Regions from separate parts of the Paenibacillus sp. FSL H3-0321 genome, predicted to be linked through region 2. Evidence: predicted binding sites of a transcription regulator. Region 2 holds the regulator's gene; the other holds the start of a gene.

Region 1 (15,078 bases), 910 kb from region 2:
TTGTGGAGGACTCTCCATACTCTTGGGATCAGCTTGCCGGTGTAGGAGCGGGCCTTGCCGGGTTTACGAACATTCGTGAAGGAATCATCATCCTTGCGCCTAACATAGGTTTTAGAGATGTGCCGATCCGCTCCATTCTGGAGAACCGATTGAACAAGCCTGTGAAAATAGACAATGACGCGAATGTGGCTGCACTGGGCGAAGCCTGGAGCGGTGCGGGACGCGGCATTGAGAATTGCGTCTGCTACACACTGGGAACGGGTGTTGGCGGCGGCATTATCATTAACGGCAAGGTGTATCAAGGATTTGCCGGTCTCGCCGGTGAACTGGGCCATATCTCTGTAGTGCCAGACCTGGAAGCGATCCAGTGCGGCTGCGGCAATATGGGTTGTTTGGAAACCGTTTCCTCTGCTACGGGAATTATCCGTATGGCCAATGATGCTGTAGCACGCGGGGACCGCACCTCTCTGTCATTGGTAGAGAAGATTGCGGCGAAGGAAGTATTTGATGCGGCAAAAGCGGGCGACGAAGTTGCAATTCGAATTGTTAACCGTGCAGCGTTCTATCTGGGCAAATCCATTGCGGCGGTAGCTGCGGTGCTTAACCCTGAAGTGTTTATCATTGGCGGGGGTGTCTCCAAGGCAGGAGATATTCTGTTTGACGAGGTCCGTCGTGTATTCGCCAAGCTGACTCCCGAACCATTGCAGAAAGGCGTTACCATCGTTCCTGCGGAACTGGGTAATGACGCTGGTATTATTGGGGCTGCCGGCCTTTTGTTACGTTCTTAATAAGCTGGAATTATTCATATACTAATTTTAGGGAGGGGACGCTTTAATGACCGAATTGGAGCAATCTCCGTCGGCTAGTGCCACCCTGATCATTATTACGGGTATGTCGGGTGCAGGCAAGACCATTGCTGTACAAAGTCTGGAGGACCTCGGGTTCTTCTGTGTCGATAATCTGCCGCCGGTGCTGATCCCGAAATTCGCCGAGCTGATTGAGCAGTCGAAGGGGAAAATTGCCAAAGTGGCGCTCGTAATTGATCTGCGGGGGCGGGAGTTTTTTACGGCTTTGTCGGAGTCGCTGGCCTACATCAAAAACGAGTCAACCATCGGCTGCGAGATTCTGTTTCTGGATGCAACGGATTCTGTGCTTGTCCAGCGCTACAAGGAGAGCCGGCGGCATCATCCGCTGGCTCCCAAAGGGATGCCGCTTGACGGCATCCGCCTGGAGCGCCAGATGCTGGAAGAGCTGAAGGATTCCGCTACACTGTGTCTGGACACCAGCAGCATGAAGCCGGTGCAGCTGAAGGAGAAGATCGTATCGCGGTTTTCGCATCTTGGAAAAAGCACACTCTCCGTTAACATTACCTCGTTCGGATTCAAGTATGGCATTCCGATCGATGCAGACCTCGTATTTGATGTCCGCTTCTTGCCTAACCCACACTATGTGGATCAACTGCGGCCCAAGACTGGCCAAGACAGCGATGTCTACGATTATGTAATGAAATGGCCTGAAACGCAGACGTTTCTGACCAAGCTGCTGGATATGCTTCATTTCCTAATTCCGCAATACCGCAAGGAGGGCAAATCCCAGATTATTATCGGCATCGGCTGCACAGGCGGCAAACACCGTTCGGTAGCGATCGCGGAATATTTGGGCAAAATGCTTGGAGTTAGCGAGACGGAATCCGTAGCGGTTAGCCATCGGGATTCCGAGCGTGATCGGCATTAACGAGAGAAGGGATCATTAGTGGCTGAAGAACAAGGGCAGCGTCCGCGTATCGTCGTGATGGGCGGCGGTACCGGTCTGTCTGTCATGCTTCGCGGTTTGAAGGAAAAGCCGCTTGATATTACGGCTATAGTTACTGTGGCGGATGACGGGGGCAGCTCCGGTATTCTGCGCAGCGAGCTGCAAATGCCGCCGCCAGGCGATATTCGCAATGTGCTCACGGCTATGGCTGATGTAGAGCCGCTGATGGCGGAGATTATGAAATACCGCTTCAGCAGCGGAGAAGGACTGGCCGGACACAGCCTTGGCAATCTTATTCTTGCAGCGCTTACGGATATCTCCGGTGACTTTGTCACCGCTGTCCGTGAGCTGAGCCGGTTGTTCGCCGTTCGCGGCAGAGTGCTGCCGGCTGCGGGGCACGCTGTGGTGCTGCATGCGGAGATGTCGGACGGCACGATTATTACCGGCGAGTCCAAAATCCCGGAGGCCGGCGGACGGATCAAACGCGTCTTTCTGGAGCCGGCTGATGTGGAACCGCTGCCGGAGGCGCTGGAGGCCATCCGTAATGCGGATGCCATCCTCTGCGGCCCCGGAAGCCTGTATACCAGCATTCTTCCCAACCTGCTGGTGCCGAAGCTGGCGGAGGCCATTGTAGAATCCGAAGCGATTAAGATCTTTGTCTGCAATGTGATGACCCAGCCTGGTGAAACGGATAATTACACGGTCAGTGATCATCTTCAAGCGGTATATGATCATGTCGGCCTGCACTTATTCGATTACGTCATTGTCAACGATGGCGAGATTCCGGAGCAGGTTCAGGTCAAATATGCGGAAAAAGGTGCCCGCCCGGTGCTGCTTGACCGGGATGTGCTGGACGGCAACGGTTATAAGGTCATTGCCGATAAGCTGGTCTTATTCAAGACTTATCTCCGGCATGACACGAATAAACTCAGTCATCATATTTACCAGTTAGTGAAGGACTGGAAATCCAGATAGTTCTGGTTTGATTTTTGGATGAACATGAAAGAGGTGAGCCCCTTGTCTTTTGCGGCCCTTACAAAAAAAGAGCTGACGATGGTGGAGAGCCAGCCTTGCTGCGAGAAAGCGGAAATGTCAGCGCTGATCCGAATGAATGGTTCGGTGCAGCTTTCGAGCAAAAAGGTAGTTCTCGACATTTCGACGGAAAACGCCGCGATTGCAAGGCGGGTATATTCTTTGCTTAAGAAATATTACCAGGTCCATATCGAGCTGCTCGTGCGTAAAAAAATGCGTTTGAAGAAGAATAACGTTTATATCGTAAGAATCCCAAACCGTGTTCAGGAGATCCTGAAGGATTTGCGGATTGTTTCCGAAGGTTTCATCTTTACCGATGGGATCGACAAGGAAATCGTCGGTAAAAACTGCTGTAAGCGCGCATATCTGCGTGGTGCATTTATGGCGGGGGGATCGGTCAACAACCCGGAGGGTTCTTCCTACCATCTGGAAATCGCCTCCATGTATGAGGAGCACTGCAAAGCGCTGGTGGATCTGGCTGGGGAATTTCACCTGAACGCCCGCTGCATAGAGCGCAAGAAAGGCTTTATCCTATATATCAAGGAAGGCGAGAAAATCATTGAGTTTCTCAGTCTGATTGGAGCGCATCAAGCGTTGTTTAAATTTGAGGATGTGCGGATTATGCGCGATATGCGCAACTCCGTGAACCGGATCGTCAACTGTGAAACGGCGAATTTGAACAAAACGATTAGCGCTGCGGTGCGGCAAATTGAGAACATCAAGCTGCTGCAGCGTGAAGTGGGACTGGAAAGCTTGCCGGATAAGCTGCGCGAGGTCGCTGAAATCCGTTTGGCACACCCGGACATCAACCTCAAGGAAGTGGGCGAGATGCTGAAGGGAACGGTCAGCAAATCCGGTGTAAACCACCGTTTGCGCAAAATTGACGAGCTGGCTGATAAGGTTCGGGGAAGCTGATTATTTTTTTTCTAGTGTGGATGAGGTTATAATGATATAATATTATAAAATTAATGTGAAATTTTTGGGCAGATCTCAAATAGGGGGTAAGCGTTTCATGACAAAGCACCCGGTAGTTGTACGGTTGAAGACGGGGCTCCACGCTCGGCCGGCAGCATTGTTCGTGCAAGAAGCTAACAAGTTTTCGTCGGAGATTTTCGTGGAAAAAGACGATAAAAAGGTTAACGCCAAAAGCATCATGGGCATTATGAGCCTGGCGATCAGTTCCGGCACGGAGATTTATATTAGCGCGGATGGCGCCGATGCGGATCAAGCTGTAACCGCTTTGACTAGTCTTGTAAGCAAGGAAGAGCTTGAGAACCAATAATTTTGCAAGGTCTTACTTATTCGTACACCAGAAACGTTGCTGCTCTCCCTCTCCGGGAGACAGCCAGTTTAAAAAGCCCCTTTGCGGGCTTTTTTTATTACCTTGTTTAGGAAATTTGAATTTGATGAAACTACAAGGAGAATGAGCATGCACAATCAGGTGACTTTAGCAGAGCCAACAGTAGAGCTGGCGCCGCAGTACTTGGCATTTTACGAGGAATGGCTGGCAGGCGGAGAGATGTTCGTTCCTTGGGTAATTGGCATTGATCCTACCGACTTCGCGGCTATGGTCCGGTATTTGCAGGATAACGCGGATGGCGTAAATCTTAAAGAAGGCTGGGTACCTAGTTCTACATACTGGTTGGTGAATGCCGATTCCAAAGTGGTGGGTGCAGTAAATATAAGGCATCGCCTGACTGAGAAACTGCTTCAGAGCGGGGGACATATTGGATATGGGATACTTCACTCTGAGCGGCGCAAGGGATTGGCAACCGAGCTTCTGAGACAGGCCTTGCTGAAGGCGGGCGGGCTTGGGATTACCAAAGCGCTTGTCGTTTGCGATGACAGCAATATTGCTTCCGAACGGACGATCCGCAGAAACGGCGGGCTGGAGGATAGTTCATACATCGAAGAGGACGGCAACGTGATCCGGAGGTTTTGGATTGAGACGTGAAATGCAGGCAGAATGTAGCCTCTGCAAATTTTTTCTTCAGAAGCGTTGGGGGATATGCAACTTTTGCCAAGCAGTTCCGTCTAGAGGGTACCAACAATTTTTGAAGAATGAAAGGGGATGGCAAGGATGAAGAAATGGGGTAAAACAGTCGGTACCGTATTGCTGGCGGGAAGTTTATTGGTAGGGGGTACGGCGTTAAGTGGAGTGCTTCAGGCTCCTGAAAAGGCTTACGCTGCTGAGGACGTGCAGAGAAATGTCGTTAGTGTTGTAGGTAAAGGCGAGCTTTCGATCAAGCCGGATATCGTATATCTGTCAATCGGCGTCAGCACCTCTGCTGCAACAGCTGAAGAAGCACAGAAGTCCAATGGAGCCAAAATCACTAAGCTGACCAACCTGCTGAAAAAAACCTGGGGTATCGCGGATAAGGACATTCAGAGTACCCAATTTTATGTGCAGCCTAATTACGCCTACACTGAAAAAGACGGTCAACAGGTTAAGGGTTATAACGCCCAGCACACGTTGCAAGTCTCCTACCGTGATCTGACTAAGGTCGGGGAACTGCTGGATGCCGCTTCTACCGCGGGAGCGAATAGCATCGGAAGTGCACGGTTTGCCATCGAGGATCCTTCTGCATTCGAAGCACAGGTTATTGAGAAAGCAATGGCTAATGCAGATGTGAAGGCAGCCGCGATTGCCAAAGTGGCCAAACGCAGTCTGGGCCAGGTCGTAACGGTTATCCAGAACGATGATGGTAATAACCCGGTTGTCTATATGGAGAGCGCTCAAATGTCCAAAGCATCGGCTGATATGGCTGCAGGCACTTCGGTTGAAGCGGGAGAGGTTAAAGTATCCACCCAGCTTAGTGTAATGTATGAGCTGAAATAAGTAAGCAACGGGTGAGGCGTTGCTTCCGCTGTGATGGCGGAGGCAACGTCTCTTTTTGCTTTTGAAGTATAGAAGCAGGTGTGAAATCTCTCAATTTGTTTAAAGTAATGTAATAAGACTCGTAATATTTGCAGGGAAACTTTAAGAAACTGTAAGGAGCGTTGTAACAACCACGGTTGCTGTTTATTCTATAATGGGAAGAGTCAATCATCGTACCAGTGGAAGGGGAAAAAAGTATGAAGTATATGTCGAAAGAACAGGCCCTTAAATGGGGCGCAGGATTAATGGCAGCAGGATTGCTGCTGGGCGGAGCTCTTCTGCCTGCAGAGACGAGCCAGGCCGCAGCGGCCAAGACACAGGCTAAGGTCAATTCATCACTGGTTGTATTAAAAACAAACGGAACGATTTCACAGCATACCGGGATCGTAAGCGCAGGGAAAGTATGGGTGCCGGTTGCTTTTATGCGTGATACTCTGGGTATGCCGTTGACGTATGATAAAACGGAGAAAACTTATACGGTCGGAAACGGAATTACACGAACCAAGCTGATGGTCTCCGATTACGGCACCTCCATCTCGGTCAATAATTATTTCCTGGGAGAGTTTGAAGGCAAGATTATAAATAACCGTCTGTATGTGCCCTTTGATCTGCTCAGCGATTATTTGGGCTATAAGGGGGATTGGAATGCTGCCTCCGGACGGTTAAATGTGATGAAGAAAACACAAAATCCAATTACGGTAACGACTGAAACTTACAGCAAGGACTACAAGGACGCGCCGATTAAGCTGGATTACCCGCAAATCAGCGGTTTGGACAATGCCAAGGCGCAGGCAGCGATTAATAATACCCTTAAGCAGACGTTCCTCAAGTATGCGGAAGGGGCTGAGAAGGAAATTGCCAATAGAGCCAAAGATGACCGCCCCTATGAATACGAAGGAGGATACGTGGTTACGTACAATCAGGACGGGGTGCTCAGCCTTGTGACCAGCCAGTATGGGTATACCGGCGGCGCTCATGGAATGACCTTCCGCAATGCCTTTACCTTCTCGCTCAAGGACGGAAAGCAGCTATTGCTTGGAGATTTATTCGGTGCCAACCCCAACTATAAAAAAGAGCTTAATGCAAAGCTGGCGAAGCTGCTGAAAGCAAATGGCGGGTATCTTGGCGGCTTTACCGGCCTGAATACGGAGAAGGATTTCTATTTGAAAGACGGCAAGGCGGTCCTTTTCTTCCAGTTGTATGAATACACTGCATATGCTGCCGGATTTCCTGAGTTTACTTTCACGTTCAAGGAGCTGCTCCCCAGCGGAAGCGGTCCATTTGCCGCATTGAAGTAAATACAGTGACCGGGCTGCGAATCCGCCAATGCCGGATACGGACATTTCTCCGTTACCGGATCACCTAACCGTTCATAAGCTAAAGGAGAAACCAGCTTAGGAGCGGGGAGGGAAAGTAACGATGAGTATTCAGTATACGGCGATTGGCGATTCGTTAACGACAGGATTTGGAGCTCTGCCGGGCAATGGGTTTGTTCCGGTCTACCGCCGGATGGCCGAGGTGCGGCTGCGGGTGCCGATCGAATTATCCAATTTGGGAGTCAACGGTTTGACCACAGATGGATTGGAGCAGAGGCTGAAGGGGGATTACAACTATCGGCTTGCCATCAGCGAGGCCGAATTGATTACGATGTCCATTGGCGGCAACGATTTGATCAAGGCGGCCAAAGCGGCGGGCGGGCGGCCGGGCGATCTGGCTCCGGTACTGCAAAAAGCGCTCCGGGAATGCAAGCGTAATTTGAATGACATTATGGGCACGCTTTCGCAGTTGAAGGCGGGCATGCGGAGACCCTATATTATCAGAATAGTAGGACTGTATAACCCCTATCCCCAGTTGACAGAAGCGACGGATTGGGTGCGGCAGTTTAACCGCTATGCTGCGGGATATAGCAGCCCGGTATGCCGGTTCGCCTCTATATATAATGAGTTTGCCGGCAACGAGCGGGGGCTGCTGTCAATTGATCATTTGCATCCTAACGGAAGAGGTTACCGTGTTATCGCCGGGAAGCTGGACACGTTGGGGTATGGGCGTCTGGGGTAATTCTTCATCAATAGAATAATGTACCTGAACTATAAAACAGCAAAAGAGGCTGGCGGGGATCACTTTGTGGTCCCAACCAGCCTCTTTGTTGTTGCTTGTATTAAACGCCGGCAGGCAGCGTCTTCTCGATAACTTTATCGACAATACCATATTCAGCTGCATCAGCTGCACTCATGAAATAGTCGCGGTCGGTATCCTTTTCGATCCGTTCCAGCGGCTGTCCTGTGCGCTCGGATAGAATGCGGTTCAGCTTGTCGCGCAGCTTGAGGATGCGGCGGGCGCGGATTTCGATGTCCGTTGCCTGACCTTGAGCACCACCCAGAGGCTGGTGAATCATAATTTCGCTGTTAGGGAGTGCAAAACGTTTGCCTTTGGCACCGGCGTTCAGCAGGAAAGCTCCCATCGAAGCGGCCATACCTACGCAAATCGTCGATACATCCGGTTTGATGTACTGCATTGTATCAAATATAGCCATACCCGCTGTAATGGAGCCACCAGGGCTGTTTACATACAGGTGAATATCCTTCTCCGGATCCTCGGCAGCCAGAAACAGCATTTGCGCGATGATGGAATTGGCTACCACGTCATTAACCTCCGTTCCAAGGAAAATGATGCGGTCCTTCAGCAGGCGGGAATAGATGTCATAAGCGCGCTCACCGCGGTTGCTCTGTTCTACTACCATAGGAATATAACTCACGTGGAAAACCTCCTTGAATTGGTTCTTCGAATGTGTTCATTTTTACTGTTACCGTATTAACCACATGATAAACAAATTCAAACAAAAAGTCAAAGAAAGTCAAACTTAGTTGCAAAAAAAAGAGCCATCACCTGGCTCTTTGGTTAATCAATAGTATGGGTGCTGCTAAATTATAGACAAATAAGAAAATAATGGCGCGCCCGCCAAGAATCGAACTTGGATCTCAGGCTTCGGAGGCCTACGTCATATCCATTGGACCACGGGCGCAACAGAAATTATTATAATACACTTATTATGCAAATGCAATGGATTCATCCTGTTGTTTGGAAAATATCTTTTCCCGGATCTCTGTGGCCTCATTTTCAGCCCGGCCGGAAGTATACAGTTTGGGCGTTTGTGCGGCCAGCACAAGACTTTCCGCCCCTTACATGGCTTGGCAGATGTATAAGATGAAAAGAGGTTGAGAATTATACTCTCGGAAGACTTGCACTCCGCGTAATATTTGGGTAGAATATGGGTGGGACTTAAAAAGTTAACCCGGGACATTTTGAGACCACGAACAAGGGAATAGAGAAAGACGAAGTTGCAGGAGTGAAAGCATGCGTAATTTATTAGAAATCCAAAAGCAGCTTCTGCCTGATCTCATGGAAACCCTTAAGAGACGGTACACGATTCTACATCAGATCATGCTGTCCGATATTATCGGACGCAGGACGCTCGCCGCTTCGCTTGATATGACTGAGCGGGTACTGCGCGCCGAGACGGATCTTCTGAAATCGCAAGGGCTCATTGAGATCGAGAGTGTCGGCATGCGCATCAGCGATGCCGGGCGCAGACTGCTTGACCTGCTGGAGCCGATCGCCAAGAGCTTGTTCGGCCTGGATGATCTGGAAGAGAAGATTCGCTCAACGTACGGTCTTAGTAAAGTCATAGTAGTGCCTGGCGATTGTGAGACATCGCTGTTTACCAAACGTGAGCTGGGCCGGGCAGGCGCCAAAGCGTTGCTGGGTGTGCTCCGTGCAGGCGATACGATTGCTGTCACCGGCGGCTCGACACTGGCCGAAATGGCCGATCAGCTGACACCGCCGTTATCCCATTCCTATAAGAACGCCTGGATTGTTCCGGCGCGCGGAGGACTTGGGGAAAGTATGGAGATTCAGGCCAATACCATTGCTTCGACGATGGCCAAACGGCTTGGAGCCAATTATCGGCTGCTGCATGTGCCCGATCTGCTCAGCGGAGATGCTTATCAATCGCTGGCGCTGGACTCCAATATTGGAGAAATCGTGCAAATCATCCGCAGATCGCGTATTATTGTTCATGGAATTGGCGATGCCATTGAAATGACCCACCGCCGTAAGCTTGATGAGGCTACGGTCTCGGAAATACAGGAAGAAGGCGCGGTTGCCGAATCGTTCGGCTACTATTTCAATGAAGACGGCCAGGTAGTCCATACCATGCTGACGATGGGACTGCGACTGGAGGATATTATCCGGACGGAAGTTGTCATCGGAATCGCCGGAGGCAAACGCAAGGCGAAGGCCATCCATGCGATGCTGCGGTTTGGGCAAGAGGACATACTCGTCATAGACGAGGCAGCGGCTGTCGAAATCGGCAAAGAAATCGACACACAAATACAGCAGATCCTATAGCATCCAGTTTCTGGAGAGCATTCGCAGTTATTTTGCATTATACTTAACATTGTTGTCTTGACAAGCTTAACGGCCTGTCTTGAATAAATAAAACGAAATCTAGGAGGAACTATTCAATGAGTGTAAAAGTTGGTATTAACGGTTTTGGACGTATTGGACGCCTTGCATTCCGCCGTATTCAAAATGTAGAAGGTATCGAAGTGGTAGCAATCAATGACTTGACTGACGCTAAGATGCTTGCTCATTTGCTTAAATATGATACAACTCAAGGTAAATTCCAGGGTGAAGTTGAAGTGCACGACGGATTCTTCAAAGTAAACGGCAAAGAAGTTAAGGTTCTGGCTAACCGCAACCCTGAAGAACTTCCTTGGGGCGACCTCGGTGTTGACATCGTGCTGGAATGCACAGGTTTCTTCACAACTAAAGAAGCAGCTGAGAAACACTTGAAAGGCGGAGCTAAGAAAGTAGTTATTTCCGCTCCAGCTACAGGCGACATGAAAACTGTCGTTTACAACGTTAACCATGACATTCTGGATGGTACTGAAACAGTTATCTCCGGCGCATCTTGCACAACTAACTGCCTGGCTCCAATGGCAAAAGTGCTGAACGACAAGTTCGGTATCATTGAAGGCTTGATGACAACTATCCACGCTTACACTGGTGACCAGAACACTCTTGATGCTCCACACGCTAAAGGCGACTTCAGACGCGCCCGTGCTGCTGCTGAGAACATCATCCCTAACACTACCGGTGCTGCTAAAGCCATCGGCCTGGTTATTCCAGATCTGAAGGGCAAACTTGACGGAGCTGCTCAACGTGTGCCTGTAGCTACAGGTTCCCTGACTGAGCTGGTTACTGTTCTTAACAAGAGCGTTACTGTTGAAGAGCTGAACGCAGCAATGAAAGAAGCTTCCGATCCAGAAACTTACGGCTACACTGAAGATGAAATCGTATCTTCCGACATCAAAGGCATGACTTTCGGTTCCCTGTTCGATGCAACACAAACTAAAGTCCTGACTGTTGGCGACAAACAACTGGTTAAAACTGTTGCTTGGTACGACAATGAAATGTCTTACACTGCACAACTCGTTCGCACTTTGGAACACTTCGCTAAACTTGCTCAATAAGATCGTTTTTATATAAGCAGCATCTATAGAGCGGAAACAGAAGTTCCTTGTTTCCGCTCTTTCTAAATGGATTCGTGAGTGAACCAATATGGGTGTGGAGGAAACTAATCATGAACAAAAAGAGCGTCCGTGATGTAGAAGTAGCAGGCAAACGCGTATTTGTACGCGTCGATTTCAATGTGCCAGTGGAAGACGGTAAAATCACTGATGATACACGTATCCGCGAAACACTTCCAACGATTAAATACCTGATCGAGAACGGTGCAAAGGTCATTCTGGCCAGCCATATGGGCCGTCCTAAGGGTCAATTCGTTGATTCCATGCGCCTTACCGGTGCTGCTGTACGTCTGTCCGAGCTGCTCGGCAAACCAGTTGCCAAAGCTGATGAAGCGATCGGCGATGCTGTTAAAGCACAAATTGCTGAACTGAACAACGGTGATGTACTTGTGCTTGAGAATGTCCGTTTCTATCCGGGTGAAGAAAAGAACGATCCTGAACTGGCTAAGCAGTTCGCGGAACTGGCTGACCTGTTCGTCAACGACGCATTCGGCGCAGCTCACCGTGCACATGCTTCGACTGAAGGCATCGCTCACTTCCTGCCGGCTGTATCCGGTCTTCTGATGGAGAAAGAATTGTCTGTTCTGGGCAAAGCTCTTTCGAACCCTGAGCGTCCTTTCACTGCCATCATCGGCGGTTCCAAGGTTAAAGACAAGATCGACGTTATCGACAACCTGCTGACTTTGGCTGACAATGTACTGATCGGCGGCGGCCTTTCTTATACATTCACTAAAGCTCAAGGCTTCGAAATCGGAAATTCCTTGGTAGACAACGACAAACTTGATGTCGCTCTTGGATTTATCGAGAAGGCTAAAGCACTGGGCAAAAATTTCGTACTTCCGGTTGACGTAGTTGTAGCCGATAAGTTCGGCGCAGACGCCAACACCAAAATTGTTGATACAACTGACATTCCTGCTGAATGGGAAGGTCTGGACATCGGTCCTAAAACTCGTGAAATTTATGCCGATATCATCAAAAACTCCAAGCTGGTTGTATGGAACGGACCTATGGGTGTGTTCGAAATCGACATCTTTGCTGAAGGTACAAAGGCTGTAGCGCAGGCTTGTGCGACAACCGAAGGTTACACTGTAATCGGTGGCGGTGATTCCGCAGCTGCAGCAGAGAAATTCCACCTGGCTGACCAAATGGATCATATCTCCACTGGCGGCGGCGCATCACTCGAGTTCATGGAAGGCAAGGCACTTCCTGGCGTAGAAGCACTGAACGACAAGTAAGACGTAGACGGTAGAAGGAGGCAATCCATTACTATGAGTAGAACACCTATTATCGCCGGGAACTGGAAGATGTTCAAAACCGTTCCGGAAGCAGAAGGCTTCATCGCTGAAGTCAAAGGCCAAGCAGAAGTAGCAGGCGTAGAGACTGTTGTTTGCGCTCCATTTACTAACCTGCCAGCACTGGTAGCAGCAGTAAAAGGCACAAGCATCAAGATCGGTGCACAAAACCTGCACTTCGAAGATAACGGAGCTTACACAGGTGAAATCAGCGGTGTAATGCTGAAGGACCTTGGCATTGAGTATGTTATCATCGGGCACTCCGAACGTCGCGCTTATTTTGGCGAAACGGACGAAATCGTGAACAAAAAGATGCATGCGGCATTCCGTCACGGCATCACTCCAATTGTTTGTGTAGGCGAAAAGCTTGAAGAGCGCGAAGCTAATCAGACAAAAGATGTGTGTAAAGTTCAAACCGAAGCTGCATTTGCCGGTCTCAGTGCCGAACAGGCTGCTCAGGTGGTTATCGCCTATGAGCCTATCTGGGCCATTGGCACAGGCAAATCCTCCACTTCCCAGGATGCCAACGAAGTTATTGCTTATATCCGTACCCTTGTAAAAGGTCTGTATGATGAAGCAACTGCTGAAGCTGTGCGTATTCAATACGGCGGCAGTGTGAAGCCTGAGAATGTAACGGAGTACATGAGTCAAAGCGACATCGACGGCGCTCTTGTCGGCGGTGCCAGCCTGCAGCCAGCTTCCTTTGTTTCACTCGTTGAGGGGGCGAAGTAATGTCAGCACCAAAACCTGTAGCGTTAATCATCATGGACGGTTTCGGTTTGCGCAATACGACTGAAGGCAACGCTGTTGCTCAAGCCAACAAGCCTAACTATGACCGTTACCTGAAACAATATCCGAATACCACACTGACCGCTTGCGGCGAAGCTGTAGGTCTGCCGGAAGGACAAATGGGTAACTCGGAAGTAGGACACCTTAACATCGGTGCCGGACGTATCGTATATCAGGATTTGACCCGGATTGACAAGTCTATCCGTGACGGAGAATTCTTTGATAACGAAACGCTGGTTGCTGCTGTAAGAAACGCCAAATCAACCGGCAAAAAGCTTCATCTGTATGCGCTGGTCTCCGACGGAGGCGTACACAGTCATATCAGCCACCTGTTTGCCATGCTTGATCTGGCCAAGAAAGAAGATATGCACGAAGTGTATATTCACGCATTCATGGACGGCCGCGATGTACCTCCTGACAGCGGACAAAAGTTCGTTCAGGATCTCGTAGCCAAGATTGAAGAGGTTGGCGTAGGTAAGATTGCTACGGTATCCGGGCGTTACTTCGCAATGGACCGTGACAAACGCTGGGAGCGTGTAGAGAAAGCCTATCGTGCTATGGTATATGGCGAAGGTCCGAAATATACCGATGCCCTGCAGGCGATCACAGCCTCCTATCAGAATTCCGTGTATGATGAATTCGTTGAGCCTAGTGTTATCGTAGACAGCAACGACAAGCCGGTTGCGGTAGTGGAAAGCGGCGATTCCGTTGTGTTCCTGAACTTCCGCCCTGACCGCGCGATTCAGCTGTCCCAAGTCTTTACCAACTCGGATTTCCGTGGTTTTGACCGGGGTCCTTTGTTCCCGCAAGGCCTGCACTTCGTATGTCTGACTACATTCAGCGAAACGGTGCAGGGCTTCGTGGCCTACTCACCGAAGAACCTGGATAATACCTTGGGTGAAGTGCTGGTACAGCAGAACAAGAAGCAATTGCGTATTGCGGAAACTGAAAAGTACCCGCATGTAACCTTCTTCTTCAGCGGCGGACGCGATGAAGAGCTTCCTGGGGAAACCCGCATCCTGATCAACTCTCCTAAAGTAGCAACTTATGATCTTCAGCCTGAGATGAGCGCATACGAAGTGGCGGCGGCCTGCGTAGCGGAAATCGAAGCGGATAGACAAGATGCTATTATCCTTAACTTCGCGAATCCTGATATGGTTGGACACTCCGGCATGCTGGAGCCAACAATCAAGGCTGTTGAAGTGACGGATGAATGTGTGGGTAAAGTTGTGGATGCCGTTGTAGCCAAAGGCGGCGTGGCAATCATCATTGCCGACCACGGCAATGCGGATATGGTATTTGACGAGAACGGACGTCCGTTCACGGCTCATACTACCAACCCGGTTCCTTTCATCGTAACTATTGAAAATGTTGTACTGCGCGAATCCGGTATCCTTGCTGATGTGGCACCGACGATTCTGGATCTGATGGGACTTCCGCAACCAGCGGAAATGACCGGACAATCCATGATCGCCAGCCGTAAATAAGCAGGATTTAAGCTTCACCATCACTACCAAAACCCATGATAAAAGGAGATTAACTTACATGACTATTATTTCTGATGTGTACGCTCGCGAAGTCCTCGACTCCCGCGGTAACCCTACTGTAGAGGTTGATGTTTATCTGGAATCCGGCGCTAAAGGCCGCGCTATCGTTCCTTCCGGCGCTTCCACTGGCGCTCATGAAGCTGTAGAGCTTCGTGACGAAGACAAAAACCGTTACCTGGGCAAAGGCGTTCTGAAAG
Region 2 (15,078 bases):
CGTTGTCTCCAGAGGAGTCTTTAGAGAATCTTTAGAACTTGTGCGGGAGGTTCTTAAGAACTTGCCGGTATTCTATGTGTCATGGAGTAGTAAATGCACAGATACCGGGAGGGGATAAACTTGAGAAGACTAAATACGGTACGAACCGGATATTTGTATGTTATTGGAGGAAGCTTGCTGCTCAGCGGTGGTGTTGTTATGGTGCTACAGGCGGTGGTTTCCTTTCTATATTCGCGGCATAGCGCGGATTCCGGGGCTTTTACAGTCCGCTTATTGCATTGGATGATCAATCATATCGGCAGGTTGCCTTTGGCTGTAATTCTTTTTACCGCTCTTTCCGGCAGTTTTTTTCTGCTGCGTTCGCAAAAATTATCCGATGATTTCAAGGCGCTGCTTCGGGCATCGGATGAGCTTGCGGCGAATGGGTTCTTTAAGGAACTAGAGGTATCCACCGGAGGAGAGCTGGGCAGGCTGGCTGCTAATCTGCGGAAACTGAACAAAGGCCAGCAAACAAAACTCACCGGTACAGCAGAGATTGGATCGGCAGATGCAGAAGAAGCGGGATGGAGCAGTGAAGAGAGTATGGCCCTCATACTAAGGATGAAGACGCTGCTGCGCTTGCTGGATGAGCTGAAGGCTGCAGAAGGAGAGGCCGTTCAGGTGGATGCGATGAAACGTGAAGCGGCGGGCTTGGAGCGGTTCCTTGTGAACCTGATTGCAAAGTGCTGAGCAGAGGGAATACTGGCACCCGGCTCACCCGGCGAAAACTGCTGCGTGTTTTTTATACCGGATTTGATCTTGCGGTAATTGGCGTGTTACTGCTGCTGGCAATGCTGTTTTATGTCCGTGTATATGGAGAGACTGTGGTAAGCCGTCAGGCCGGGAAGCTGGTTTTAGATCAATCAAGCGTCATTACCGACTCAGAGGGGAATGTGCTGCGCCGAATTCCACTGCCGGAATCGGGATATCGGACGATGGCTCAGCTGGAAGAAATGCCGGCGCTGCTGATCGACACTTTTTTGGCAGTCGAGGACCGCCGGTTCTACAGCCATCAGGGACTGGATTATACGGGAATCCTGCGTGCCGCCATTAACAATACCGTGAACTTCAGAGTAACAGAGGGAGGCAGCAGCATCACCCAGCAGTTAGCCCGCAATCTCTATTTAAACAGAGATAAAAATATGCTACGCAAGCTTAACGAGGCCTCCATTGCTACAGCTTTGGAGAAACGGTTGTCAAAGCGGGATATTTTGCAGCTTTATCTGAACCAAATCTATATGGGCCGGGGGCAGTATGGAATAAAGGCGGCAGCAGAGTACTATTTCGGTGTAAGTGACCTCAAAAAGCTGGAGATTTCGCAAATCGCTGCTTTAGCGGCTATCCCGAAAGGTCCTTCCATCTATAATCCTGCGGAGAACAACGCGGTTTCCGAGGGGAGGAGGGAGCTTGTTCTGGGAATCATGCAGCAGCGGGGGCTGATCAGCCCACAGCAAATGGTTGCCGCGCGCAAACAAAAATACCAGCCTCCGGAAGAAGCTGAGACTGAGGTTGCAGGTGCTTCCTATATTGACGCTGTGCTGAAAGAAGCCTCCCGGCTTACCGGTAAATCGAGGGAAGAGCTGCAAACAGGCGGTTACAGGATTAAGACAGGGATGAATACAGACATCCAGAAGACACTGGAGCAAGCATTTCGTAACACAGATGTCTTTCCTCCCGATGGGAAAAACCAGCAGGTCGAGGCGGCCATGGTGATACTCAATCATCACACCGGGGAGATTGCCGCCATGATGGGAGGGCGCAATCCCCAAACGGGCAGCCTTAATCGGGCGATTATTGACGCACGCCAGCCGGGTTCCGCCTTTAAGCCGATTATTGATTACGGGCCTGCGCTGGAAAGCGGCAACTTTACTCCATCGAGTATAGTTCCCGACCGTAAGCAGTCTTACGGGAGTTACAGCCCGGGTAATCTGAATGGCGTATACCGTGGCCAAGTTAGCCTGAACCAGGCGCTCCAGCAATCCATCAATGCTCCGGCCGTATGGCTGCTGAAGCAGGTGGGAATCTGCAGCGCCCGTCAATTTGCCGGAAAGCTGGGGTTAGAACTGCCGCAGGAGGATAATAATCTGTCCATTGCGCTCGGCGGGCTCCACAATGGGGTATCTCATCTGAAAATGGCCCAGGCCTACAGTGTGTTTGCGAGCGGGGGGATGTTTAATGAAGCTCATACCATTAGCAGCATAACCAATGCGCACGGTCGGGTTCTATACAAGCATGTCTCCAGCCAGCGTCAAGTGATCTCGGCGCGAACTGCGGAAAGCATGACGTTCATGCTCCGCAATGCAGTAAATCAAGGAACCGGGAAAAAAGCGCGGATGAACATACCGGTTGCCGGCAAGACCGGAACGACTCAGGCAGCGCTTCCCGGTGTCGACAGCAAGGCTAATCGGGATCTTTGGTTTGTCGGCTACACACTGGATTGGACAGCCGCTATATGGATGGGTTTTGACCGTACCGATAAGGATAACTATATGACTGCGGGCAGCGGGATGGCGGCCGCTTTATTCTCCTCAGTGATGAACAAAGCAATAGCCGTTCGGAATTGAAAGAGGCGCTGGCCGCAGTTATACACGATTTGCTCCAGGCAGCCAGGCGTCTTTGTCGTACCCCCGCTGTTCCCAATAGCCGACATGGTCCTCAGCAATGAGTTCAATCCGGTTGAGCCATTTTACCGATTTATAGGCATACATTTGCGGAGTGACCAAACGTACAGGCCCGCCCAGCTGATTCGGAATCGGCTTACCGTCATGCATGACGGCAACCATAACATCCTCCATTCGCGCCTGTGCGAGTGTCAGGGAGTCCGTATAGACGCCGTCGCCGGAATACAGCTTGACCATCACCGCCTGGCTTTTTACTCCGGCAAGATCAAGCAGTTTGGAGAGGGGCAGACCCTCCCAGGTATTTTTGTAGACAGACCAGCCAGTGACGCAGTGGAAATCACTGACCTGCACCTCGCGCTGCAGCTTGACGAATTCCTCCCAGTTCCAGGTGAACTTCTTGTCCACCAGCCCGTCAATCGTAAATGACCAGCTCGAATTATCGAATGCTGGAATATCGGTTACAGTATATACGCGGAAGTTCCCTTCCGCTCCTCCACCAATCGGTGGTGCTGAATCTGCCAGCGGAATAGGGTCGGGAATTAGTGTGTTGGCATTGTTTGCTGCATAATCCGCGGTGCCGGGCAACTGAAAAGATTTGCCGATCCAGCGGACAAAGGTCGGTCCGAGCGTTACCGCAAGTCCGGCACCCACAGCGACTTTAATGAAACCGCGGCGGGTATACATCGGCTGCTGGACATGGGCTGCTCCCGGCTGTTTCTGCTCATCATTAGAAGCAGATGCTCCATTAGCCGATGTTACCGGTTCTGGTACAATAGAGCGTTTCTTCGGTTCTTTGAGCCATTTGACTCTGGTAATAGAGTGGTAGATAATAACCGGAAGTCCAACCCAAGTCAGAAGATCATGTATAAATAGTGCGGTATTTGCTGCTCTTGGCCCGGCAAGCCTGAATTGCCAGAGTACGACACCCGACACAATCCACCCGATCAATAGGGCCAGCACAAAAATCACATTAGCTTTTTGCCCATTTTTCCCCTTGAGCCTTTTCCAGTGTTTTGCAGCAAGCAGTAAATAATAAATGACCGGAATCAGCAGCACCAGTCCAAACGCGATATGTGCCCATTTTAGCCACACCCTGCCCTCACCCAGAAGCTCCCGCCAGAAACCGCCGACCAGCAATAATCCGCTGAGTGCCAGAAACAGGACCAGCCAGGCATTCCACATATGGATGGAGACAAGCTTCTTCCCGTATCCTTTACGAATGTTCGTGAGTGCTTTCTTCAATTGCCATTCCTCCTCAGCCTTCCGCGCTATGACAATTAGTTCAACTTTTAATTAATTGTACCCTAAAAAAGGGCGGTTGGATAATTCTGCTGGTTGTTAAGAGCTTATATCTTCTGCTGTGAAAAAAGCCCACCCTACTCTAATAGAGAAGGATGGACCCTTATGGACTTATATAGATATAGAAGAGAGACGAAGCGATGAAATCATGCTGCTTATTCAGCGGCCCATTTCTCCAGCGTCTTATCATTGGGTAACAGCAGGGCAAGCAGGCCAAGCAGCGGGAGGAAGCCGCAAGCTATGAACACAGTCGCAATTCCGATCCGGTCGATCAGGTCGCCGATAACTACCGAGCCGATCCCGCCAAGCCCAAAAGCCAGTCCAGTAATCAGTCCCGAGACGGTTCCGATATTGCCCGGATAGAGCATTTGTGCATAAATGACTGTTACTGAGAAGCTGGACAGCAGGACAAATCCGGAGATGATTAGCAGAACAGCGGCCCAGAAATGGTTTACAAAAGGCAGCGCCAGCGCAAAAGGCACAGTACTCACCATAGAGATCAGGATGAGATTACGCCGTCCGAAACGGTCGGCTAGCGGGCCCCCGAAGAAGGTTCCAACTGCACCGGCCGCCAAATACATAAAGATGTATATTTGAGCGTCATCGAGCTTCATTCCGTATTTATCCATTAAGTAGAAGGCATAATAGCCGCCGATGGAGGCGCTGTACCAGGAGCGTACAAACACGATAAAGACCAGGATCACGGTTGCGGTCAGAATGCTTTTGCTGCGAGCAGGGTCAAGCGTGCGTCCAGTCGATTTTTTGCGGAACGTATAGCCTGCATTAAGCATTTCTTGGTACCATTTGGCCACATAGGTCTGTACGGCAATTCCGGCGGCAGCGATTACGGTGAACCCAAGTGCGCCCATCTGCCCAAAGGGAATGAATACCCATTTCATCAAAAGAGGACCCAGCGATTGTCCGGCGTTGCCTCCCACTTGGAAGATGGATTGCGACAATCCCTTGCGCTGACCTGCAGCCATATGAGCTACACGCATGCCCTCCGGGTGGAACGCAGCCGAACCGAAGCCGACAAGCATAACAGAGAAGATGACCAATACGTAATTTCCGGCAAAAGCGAGCAGGAACACTCCGGCGAACGTGCAGCACATCCCCAGAGGGAGCAGGATCGGTCGGGGTTTACGGTCAGCGGCATAGCCGATTATCGGCTGAATCACCGAAGAAGTGATGTTCAGGGCGAAGGATATCCATCCGACCTGTGCATAGGAGAGCAGCATGTTTTCCTTTAAGATAGGAAACATCGCCGGGATAAGCGCCTGAATGGAATCATTGAATAAATGCACAAAGCTAACGGCGAGTAAAATCCGGTAAATAGTATCCTGCTGCAGATTGCGTTGTTCCCGGTCTTTTGCAACTAAAGAGGGAGCAGCGGGTATAGAATTCTTATTCATCTGAGCTCCTTTCAAACGGGTTAATGGGTGAGCATATATATGGAAATACGATAAATCCTATTTTAGCCACAATCGAAGCGTTATGGGAATCAATTTGTACTCGAGTCGATCCAATTATGCGTTATTTTATTATTTTATAAAAAAGGGTTGCAAACATTCCTTCAGCATGATATATTATCTCTTGTGCTTATGAGGCATCGACGCTGAACTTGATCAGCGAAGAAGAAATAAGTTGACAAGAAATACAGAAACATGATATGATCTAATTCCTGCGCAAGAGACATAACGTTGAAAGCCGGGAGCAAGTTCTTTGAAAACTGAACAAATGGAACGCGTTAATTTTTAAAGATTCATTTAATGAATCGTCAGTTTCAAAATGAGCAATCGCTCTTTTCAATATCTTTTTCGGATGGTTATTTTCTCGAAGTGATTCGGGTGAAGTAACCGCTCGAAAAAACCAATTTGGAGAGTTTGATCCTGGCTCAGGACGAACGCTGGCGGCGTGCCTAATACATGCAAGTCGAGCGGAGTTATGAAGGAGCTTGCTCCCGATTAACTTAGCGGCGGACGGGTGAGTAACACGTAGGCAACCTACCTCTTTGACTGGGATAACTACCGGAAACGGTAGCTAATACCGGATAATTCCTTTGTTCACATGGACGGAGGATGAAAGGCGGAGCAATCTGCTACAAGGAGATGGGCCTGCGGCGCATTAGCTAGTTGGTGGGGTAACGGCTCACCAAGGCGACGATGCGTAGCCGACCTGAGAGGGTGAACGGCCACACTGGGACTGAGACACGGCCCAGACTCCTACGGGAGGCAGCAGTAGGGAATCTTCCGCAATGGGCGAAAGCCTGACGGAGCAACGCCGCGTGAGTGATGAAGGTTTTCGGATCGTAAAGCTCTGTTGCCAGGGAAGAACGTCCGGTAGAGTAACTGCTACCGGAGTGACGGTACCTGAGAAGAAAGCCCCGGCTAACTACGTGCCAGCAGCCGCGGTAATACGTAGGGGGCAAGCGTTGTCCGGAATTATTGGGCGTAAAGCGCGCGCAGGCGGCTATTTAAGTCTGGTGTTTAAACCTTGGGCTCAACCTGAGGTCGCACTGGAAACTGGGTGGCTTGAGTACAGAAGAGGAAAGTGGAATTCCACGTGTAGCGGTGAAATGCGTAGATATGTGGAGGAACACCAGTGGCGAAGGCGACTTTCTGGGCTGTAACTGACGCTGAGGCGCGAAAGCGTGGGGAGCAAACAGGATTAGATACCCTGGTAGTCCACGCCGTAAACGATGAGTGCTAGGTGTTAGGGGTTTCGATACCCTTGGTGCCGAAGTTAACACAGTAAGCACTCCGCCTGGGGAGTACGGTCGCAAGACTGAAACTCAAAGGAATTGACGGGGACCCGCACAAGCAGTGGAGTATGTGGTTTAATTCGAAGCAACGCGAAGAACCTTACCAGGTCTTGACATCCCTCTGAATCCACTAGAGATAGTGGCGGCCTTCGGGACAGAGGAGACAGGTGGTGCATGGTTGTCGTCAGCTCGTGTCGTGAGATGTTGGGTTAAGTCCCGCAACGAGCGCAACCCTTGACTTTAGTTGCCAGCAGGTAAGGCTGGGCACTCTAGAGTGACTGCCGGTGACAAACCGGAGGAAGGTGGGGATGACGTCAAATCATCATGCCCCTTATGACCTGGGCTACACACGTACTACAATGGCCGGTACAACGGGAAGCGAAGCCGCGAGGTGGAGCCAATCCCAGCAAAGCCGGTCTCAGTTCGGATTGCAGGCTGCAACTCGCCTGCATGAAGTCGGAATTGCTAGTAATCGCGGATCAGCATGCCGCGGTGAATACGTTCCCGGGTCTTGTACACACCGCCCGTCACACCACGAGAGTTTACAACACCCGAAGTCGGTGGGGTAACCCGCAAGGGAGCCAGCCGCCGAAGGTGGGGTAGATGATTGGGGTGAAGTCGTAACAAGGTAGCCGTATCGGAAGGTGCGGCTGGATCACCTCCTTTCTATGGAGAATCGTCACCTGCAACGGTGACATTCAAATCGGAAGCTTAGCTTCCAAGATACTTAACGCGTATCCATTTGTTCGGTTTTGATGGAATTTGCGGGGCCATAGCTCAGCTGGGAGAGCGCCTGCCTTGCAAGCAGGAGGTCAGCGGTTCGATCCCGCTTGGCTCCACCAACAAACTTCATCAATAGTAGTACCTTGATCCTTGAAAACTGGATACCGAAACGAATTTGCGTTTTAGAACATCTTTTAGCTGAAACTTGTGTAAACAAGTTTTAATTAATAGTGATACTAAGCGAAGGTTTTGGATTGTGAGCGACTTTTGGCTTTAAACAGACTGGCGGACAGAGTGATCTGGAAGCGCTGTTTAAAACAAGATGAGCGAATAAACCAAATACCAGAGCGATTGGTTAAGCTAATAAGAGCACACGGAGGATGCCTAGGCGCCAGGAGCCGACGAAGGACGTGGCGAACAACGAAACTGCCTCGGGGAGCTGTAAGCAAGCTTTGATCCGGGGGTGTCCGAATGGGGAAACCCAGCTGTGGTAATTCGCAGTTACTTCTCTCTGAATACATAGGGGAGATAGAGGCAGACCAGGGGAACTGAAACATCTAAGTACCCTGAGGAAGAGAAAACAATAGTGATTCCGTCAGTAGCGGCGAGCGAACGCGGAACAGCCTAAACCAAGGGGCTTGCCCCTTGGGGTTGTGGGACGTCTCACATGGAGTTACAAAGGAATATGGTAGGTGAAGAGGTCTGGAAAGGCCCGCGATAGAGGTAAAAGCCCTGTAGCCTAAACTGTGTTCTCTCCGAGACGGATCCCGAGTAGTGCGGGGCACGTGAAACCCCGTATGAATCCAGCAGGACCATCTGCTAAGGCTAAATACTACCTGGCGACCGATAGTGAAACAGTACCGTGAGGGAAAGGTGAAAAGCACCCCGGAAGGGGAGTGAAATAGAACCTGAAACCGTGTGCTTACAAAAAGTCAGAGCCCGATCTATGGGTGATGGCGTGCCTTTTGTAGAATGAACCGGCGAGTTACGTTTAACATGCAAGGTTAAGGTGAGAAGCCGGAGCCGCAGCGAAAGCGAGTCTGAATAGGGCGATTTAGTATGTGGACGTAGACCCGAAACCGTGTGATCTACCCCTGTCCAGGGTGAAGGTGCGGTAACACGCACTGGAGGCCCGAACCCACGTATGTTGAAAAATGCGGGGATGAGGTGGGGGTAGCGGAGAAATTCCAATCGAACTCGGAGATAGCTGGTTCTCCCCGAAATAGCTTTAGGGCTAGCCTCGGTGAATGGAGTGGTGGAGGTAGAGCACTGATTGGGTGCGGGGCCCGCAAGGGTTACCAAGCTCAGTCAAACTCCGAATGCCATTAACTTCTTGCCGGGAGTCAGACAGTGAGTGCTAAGATCCATTGTCAAAAGGGAAACAGCCCAGACCATCAGCTAAGGTCCCCAAGTGTGTGTTAAGTGGGAAAGGATGTGGAGTTGCACAGACAACCAGGATGTTGGCTTAGAAGCAGCCACCATTGAAAGAGTGCGTAATAGCTCACTGGTCGAGTGACTCTGCGCCGAAAATGTAACGGGGCTAAACACACCACCGAAGCTATGGCTAGATGCTTTGCATCTGGGGTAGGGGAGCGTTGTATGCAGGTTGAAGGTGTACCGTAAGGAGCGCTGGACAGCATACAAGTGAGAATGCCGGTATGAGTAACGAAAAGATCAGTGAGAATCTGATCCGCCGAAAGCCCAAGGTTTCCTGAGGAAGGCTCGTCCGCTCAGGGTAAGTCGGGACCTAAGGCGAGGCCGAAAGGCGTAGTCGAAGGACAACAGTTTGAAATTACTGTACCACCGTAATCCGCTATGAGCGATGGGGTGACGCAGGAGGGTAGTGACGCGGACTGATGGATGTCCGTCTAAGCAGTGAGGCTGGTGTGTAGGCAAATCCGCACACCATTAAGGCTGGGCTGTGATGGGGAGCGAAAATTATAGTAGCGAAGGTCATGATCTCACACTGCCAAGAAAAGCCTCTAGCCAGGAGAAGGTGCCCGTACCGCAAACCGACACAGGTAGGCGAGAAGAGAATTCTAAGGCGCGCGGAAGAACTCTCGTTAAGGAACTCGGCAAAATGACCCCGTAACTTCGGGAGAAGGGGTGCCTCGGTAGGGTGAATAGCCCGAGGGGGCCGCAGTGAAAAGGCCCAAGCGACTGTTTAGCAAAAACACAGGTCTGTGCGAAGCCGCAAGGCGAAGTATACGGGCTGACGCCTGCCCGGTGCTGGAAGGTTAAGGGGAGCGGTTAGGAGCAATCCGAAGCTGTGAACCGAAGCCCCAGTAAACGGCGGCCGTAACTATAACGGTCCTAAGGTAGCGAAATTCCTTGTCAGGTAAATTCTGACCCGCACGAATGGCGTAACGACTTGGGCGCTGTCTCAACGAGAGATCCGGTGAAATTTTAATACCTGTGAAGATGCAGGTTACCCGCGACAAGACGGAAAGACCCCATGGAGCTTTACTGCAGCTTGATATTGAATTTGGGTACGATCTGTACAGGATAGGTGGGAGCCGTAGAGGCAGGAGCGCAAGCTTCTGCGGAGGCGCCGTTGGGATACCACCCTGATCGTATCTAGGTTCTAACCTGGTACCCTAATCGGGTACGGGGACCGTGTCAGGCGGGCAGTTTGACTGGGGCGGTCGCCTCCTAAAGAGTAACGGAGGCGTTCAAAGGTTCCCTCAGAATGGTTGGAAATCATTCGAAGAGTGCAAAGGCATAAGGGAGCTTGACTGCGAGACCAACAAGTCGAGCAGGGACGAAAGTCGGACTTAGTGATCCGGTGGTACCGCATGGAAGGGCCATCGCTCAACGGATAAAAGCTACCCTGGGGATAACAGGCTTATCTCCCCCAAGAGTCCACATCGACGGGGAGGTTTGGCACCTCGATGTCGGCTCATCGCATCCTGGGGCTGAAGTAGGTCCCAAGGGTTGGGCTGTTCGCCCATTAAAGCGGTACGCGAGCTGGGTTCAGAACGTCGTGAGACAGTTCGGTCCCTATCTGTCGTGGGCGCAGGAAATTTGAGAGGAGCTGTCCTTAGTACGAGAGGACCGGGATGGACGTACCGCTGGTGCATCAGTTGTTCCGCCAGGAGCATGGCTGAGTAGCTACGTACGGACGGGATAAGCGCTGAAAGCATCTAAGCGTGAAGCCCCCCTCAAGATGAGATTTCCCAATTAGTAAGACCCCTTGAAGACGACGAGGTAGATAGGTTGGAGGTGGAAGTGCAGCAATGCATGGAGCTGACCAATACTAATCGGTCGAGGGCTTATCCAACTAGTTAAGACGCAGATTTGTTTCGGATTCAGTTTTCAGGAATTAAGGTTCCTGAAGCATTTACGCTGTAAATGCCTGTTTGGTGGCGATAGCGGAGGGGTTCCACGCGTACCCATCCCGAACACGACCGTTAAGCCCTCCAGCGCCGATGGTACTTGGACCGAAGGGTCCTGGGAGAGTAGGACGCCGCCAAGCACACAAAGCCATTGTTGATTCATTGACAGTGGCTTTTTTGTGTTTGTGCAGGGCTGTGGAAATGTTGTGGATAATTTTCAGCAAGCGCAGAAAACTTACACACATGTGGATACAATATTTGATAGGGAACTATCCCTAAATGATGTGGATGAAAGACATATTGTTGGGGATTCGTCAAGAGAAAATCCAAGTAATACACGGGTTTTGTGGATAATATGTGGAATTTGTGGATAGAGACTGTGGAATCGTGGATAACTATTTTTTACCGGAAAGATATTCTTTCCGGTTCTTTGTGCTGCTGTGTATAAGTTGTGGATAACCATTGGATTCTTTATAATCTTTCTTGGCGGATTCGCGTACCTTTTTTGGACTTGATATACTCTTGATAAGCACTATTCTATTTGATAATGAGGTGAAGGTATTGGAGATCAGGCAATTGCAGCTAGAGGATTTTGAGGCAAGCCTTGGCTTGTCCGAGTACGCTTTTCAATTCAAACTTAACGGTGACGACAGAGTAAAATCCAAACGGAAGTTCAAGCCGGAAAGAGTCTGGGGCATCTTTGAGGAAGGGGAGCTAAGTGCAGAGCTGACGCTGCTGCCTCTTCAGGTGTATGTGCAAGGCAAAGCCGTCTCCATGGGTGGGATTGCCGGAGTGGCGACATGGCCGGAGAACCGCAGACAGGGACTTGTGGCCAAGCTTTTGTCCCACACGCTGCAAACAATGAACGAATCAGGTCATACGCTTTCCTTCCTGCATCCCTTCTTGATTCCTTTTTACCGCAGGTTCGGGTGGGAGATCTACTGTGAATATAAGAAGTACACGATACCGGTGGGCAAGTTTCCGCGGAAGGCCGAAATGGAGGGGCGTGTAGAGCGCGATAAAGCAAATATTGAAGTAATGGAGCAGTTATACGGGCGCTTTGCTTCCGGGTATAACGGTACGCTGCTGCGTGATCGTGAATGGTGGGAGAACAGCGTAGTGGATGAGGATACACATCATTGTGTGTTTTATTCTGCAGCGGGTGAACCGGGAGGTTATGTGCTCTATAAAATAGAGAACAAAGAACTGGTTATTGATGAATTCATTTTTATGGACGAAGAAGCCCGCCGGGGATTGTGGACTTTTCTCGCCAACCATGATTCGATGGTCACCGCTGCGAAGTTAAACCTGGTGCCAGCAGATGATATGCTGCCGTTTTTGCTTCCGGATCCCCGTATTCCGCAGGAGAATTATCCTTATTTTATGGCGCGTATTGTTAATGCCAAAGCCTTTGTGGAAGGACTCACCTTTAAGGAACAGAGCGAGCTGCAAAAGCGCATGTTGTATATTGAGGATGAGCATGCCCCGTGGAACGAGGGGCTGTGGGAGTGGAAGGTCAATCAGCAAGGTGAGGCATCTTTAATACAAGTAAAGGATACCGGAGAGCAGGCGGATTTGCGCTGCGGCATTGGAACATTGACGGTGCTGCTGCTTGGATACAAACATCCGGAAGAATTGCATCGCTGTGGGCAATTAAGCGGCAGTCTAGAAGCTGTGGAGTGGCTGAAAGGGATTATGCCGCAGGCACGGACCGCATTATTTGATTTCTTTTAATCGTAAGCAGCTCTTCCGCGCTGAATGAAGCAGGGAGAGCTTTTTATTTTTTCATATAAAAATGCATGTTGATCCAAGGGTTACTCCGAATACAATGGCAGCAATAAGTAAAAAATAAGACTAACCACTTGGAATTCAGTGAGAATATGTTATAATATGAAAAAAGTCAAAGAAAGTCAAAGTCAACGCATCTCGAAAGCAGTCTCTCCTAAGTGTAATGGTCTGAAAGGCAGGACATTGTGTCCGATTCGCCATCAGGTGCTTGGGTTAAGTTCTTAAGAGATCACCGCCGGACGGGTGTACAGCAAGAATTACCCTAACGATTTGAACACTGGAGGATGAGTGATGCGTAATATCTCCGATATTATCGAACAATATCTGAAGAATATTTTGCATGAAAGTCCCGAAGGTACGGTGGAAATTCAGCGTAATGATCTGGCGGACCAGTTCTCCTGTGTACCGTCGCAGATCAATTATGTCATCAGTACGCGCTTTACTTTGGAGAAGGGCTATGTGGTCGAGAGCAAACGTGGAGGCGGAGGTTACATCCGGATTCAGCGCTTTGAGCTTCCTCAGAATGTGGCGCTTTACGCACATCTCAAATCCACGATAGGCAATGATATTGACCAGAATTCCGCCGAAGGGCTGATTTACCAGCTTGAGGAGGCCCTGTTCTTAACCAAGCGTGAAGCGTGTCTCATGCGCGCCGCTGTTTCCCGGGATTGTCTGACGATTAATCTGCCCTACCGGGATGAGATTCGTGCCAAGATTATGAAAGCCATGCTGATTTCTTTGCTTGGTAAATAATACGAATGGTAAGGGGGACACCGCTTATGCTTTGCCAGGAATGCGGCGTCAAACCGGCTACCCTTCATTTCACCAAAATTGTGAGTGGAGAGAAGACGGAATTTCATATTTGTGAAAGCTGTGCGCGGGAGAAGGGGGAGTTAATTCCCGGAACCGCGGGCGGGTTCTCCATTCACAGCCTGCTCTCCGGTTTACTGGATCTGGAAGGCTCCGGCAAGGAGAAATCCGCGGCAACCCAAAATGCACAGGGTCTGAAATGCGAGAATTGCGGCATGACGTATTCCCAGTTCAGCAAACTTGGACGGTTCGGCTGCAGCTCCTGCTATAAATATTTTGACAGCACGCTGGATCCGCTGTTCCGAAGAGTGCACGGCAGCACCGCTCATGTAGGCAAGCTGCCGAAACGTGCAGGGGCACAAATTATGTGCAAACGGCAAATTGATGAACTGAAGTTGGAATTGCAGCAAAGCATTATGCAAGAGGAGTTTGAAACTGCAGCCGAGCTGCGGGATCAGATCCGCCGACTTGAAAAAGAAATGGCACAAGAGTAAAGTCTTTCATATATAGGGGGGATGCGGCATGTCAAGTCTCCGGTTTACCGAACAAGCGCTTAGTGACTGGATGCGCTGCGGTGGCAGCCATTCCGAGATTGTAATCAGCAGCCGTATGCGTATCGCCCGCAATCTGGAGCACCTGCCTTTTCCTTTGCTGGCATCTGCCGAGCAGGCGGAAGAGGCGCTGGAGCAGCTGGCACCCGTGTTTCAGGGAGAAGCTGCAGCGGACTTTGGTACCTTTCAACTGCTGAAGCTGGATGAGCTGGATGAGCTGGATAAAAAAGTGCTGGTGGAGAAACATCTGATCAGTCCAAATCTAGCCAATGATTCACGGGGTGGAGCGGTCATTTTGAACGAGGATGAGTCGGTCAGCATTATGATCAATGAGGAAGACCACCTCCGGATTCAATGTCTGTTTCCCGGCCTGCAGGTTAAAGAGGCTTGGGTAAGGGCAACGGCCATCGACGATATTTTTGAGGCTTCTGTCAATTATGCCTTTGATGATAGAAGAGGGTACTTAACGAGTTGTCCCACCAATGTAGGAACCGGGCTAAGAGCTTCGGTGATGCTGCATTTGCCGGCATTGGTTATGACCCATCAGATCAACCGGATTCTATCCGCTGTAAATCAGGTGGGACTGACCGTAAGAGGGATTTATGGTGAGGGCAGCGAAGCAGTAGGAAACATCTTTCAGATATCCAACCAGATTACACTGGGACAGACCGAAAGTGAGATCATTGAGAATCTTCACAGTGTGGTCACCCAGATTATAGAGCATGAACGGAATGCCCGTGAACGCCTGCTGGTTGATTCCGCACTGCGGATTACCGACCGGATTAAACGCTCTTACGGCATTTTGTCCTATGCGGCAGTGATGGAGCTAAAAGAGTCGGCCCAGCGGTTATCCGATTTGCGGCTTGGAGTCGATTTGGGGATACTGGAAGGGCCTTCGATTTCAGTGCTGAATGAGCTGAATGTCAAGACACAGCCCGGATTTTTGCAAAAGCTGTTCGGCGATGAGCTCACGGCTACTGAACGTGATATGTACCGGGCGAAGCTGCTCCGGGAAACACTGGGATCACAACATTAATTATAGATATTTATTATTCGTGGAGGTGCAGGAGATATGATGTTTGGAAGATTTACGGAACGCGCACAAAAAGTGCTGGCGCTGGCGCAAGAAGAAGCTGTTCGTTTGGGACACA

What was found. The regulator CtsR, encoded in region 2, represses protease genes until heat stress. The targets are predictions, from matches to a motif close to ATGGTCAATAAAGGTCAAACA.
Region 1: the regulator CtsR is predicted to act here: its motif matches at 8,503-8,523, upstream of clpP (ATP-dependent Clp endopeptidase proteolytic subunit ClpP).

What each region holds. Positions count from the first base shown of each region.
Region 1 is NZ_JBBODH010000001.1:4,363,375-4,378,452, forward strand. It holds gene MHI45_RS19490 (ROK family glucokinase) at 1-788, shown strand, start outside; gene rapZ (RNase adapter RapZ) at 835-1,734, shown strand; gene MHI45_RS19500 (gluconeogenesis factor YvcK family protein) at 1,792-2,727, shown strand; gene whiA (DNA-binding protein WhiA) at 2,770-3,699, shown strand; gene MHI45_RS19510 (HPr family phosphocarrier protein) at 3,797-4,066, shown strand; gene MHI45_RS19515 (GNAT family N-acetyltransferase) at 4,214-4,738, shown strand; gene MHI45_RS19520 (SIMPL domain-containing protein) at 4,865-5,623, shown strand; gene MHI45_RS19525 (PdaC/SigV domain-containing protein) at 5,860-6,960, shown strand; gene MHI45_RS19530 (GDSL-type esterase/lipase family protein) at 7,082-7,720, shown strand; gene clpP (ATP-dependent Clp endopeptidase proteolytic subunit ClpP) at 7,821-8,417, opposite strand; tRNA gene MHI45_RS19540 (tRNA-Arg) at 8,610-8,684, opposite strand; gene MHI45_RS19545 (sugar-binding transcriptional regulator) at 9,017-10,069, shown strand; gene gap (type I glyceraldehyde-3-phosphate dehydrogenase) at 10,186-11,196, shown strand; gene MHI45_RS19555 (phosphoglycerate kinase) at 11,307-12,488, shown strand; gene tpiA (triose-phosphate isomerase) at 12,522-13,277, shown strand; gene gpmI (2,3-bisphosphoglycerate-independent phosphoglycerate mutase) at 13,277-14,821, shown strand; gene eno (phosphopyruvate hydratase) at 14,880-15,078, shown strand, end outside.
Region 2 is NZ_JBBODH010000001.1:3,453,000-3,468,077, reverse strand. It holds gene MHI45_RS15395 (sensor histidine kinase) at 1-35, shown strand, start outside; gene MHI45_RS15390 (hypothetical protein) at 121-729, shown strand; gene MHI45_RS15385 (transglycosylase domain-containing protein) at 723-2,603, shown strand; gene MHI45_RS15380 (molybdopterin-dependent oxidoreductase) at 2,622-3,902, opposite strand; gene MHI45_RS15375 (MFS transporter) at 4,115-5,371, opposite strand; rRNA gene MHI45_RS15370 (16S ribosomal RNA) at 5,831-7,386, shown strand; tRNA gene MHI45_RS15365 (tRNA-Ala) at 7,487-7,562, shown strand; rRNA gene MHI45_RS15360 (23S ribosomal RNA) at 7,797-10,723, shown strand; rRNA gene rrf (5S ribosomal RNA) at 10,802-10,918, shown strand; gene MHI45_RS15350 (GNAT family N-acetyltransferase) at 11,340-12,512, shown strand; gene MHI45_RS15345 (CtsR family transcriptional regulator) at 12,858-13,319, shown strand; gene MHI45_RS15340 (UvrB/UvrC motif-containing protein) at 13,346-13,870, shown strand; gene MHI45_RS15335 (protein arginine kinase) at 13,899-14,963, shown strand; gene clpC (ATP-dependent protease ATP-binding subunit ClpC) at 15,000-15,078, shown strand, end outside.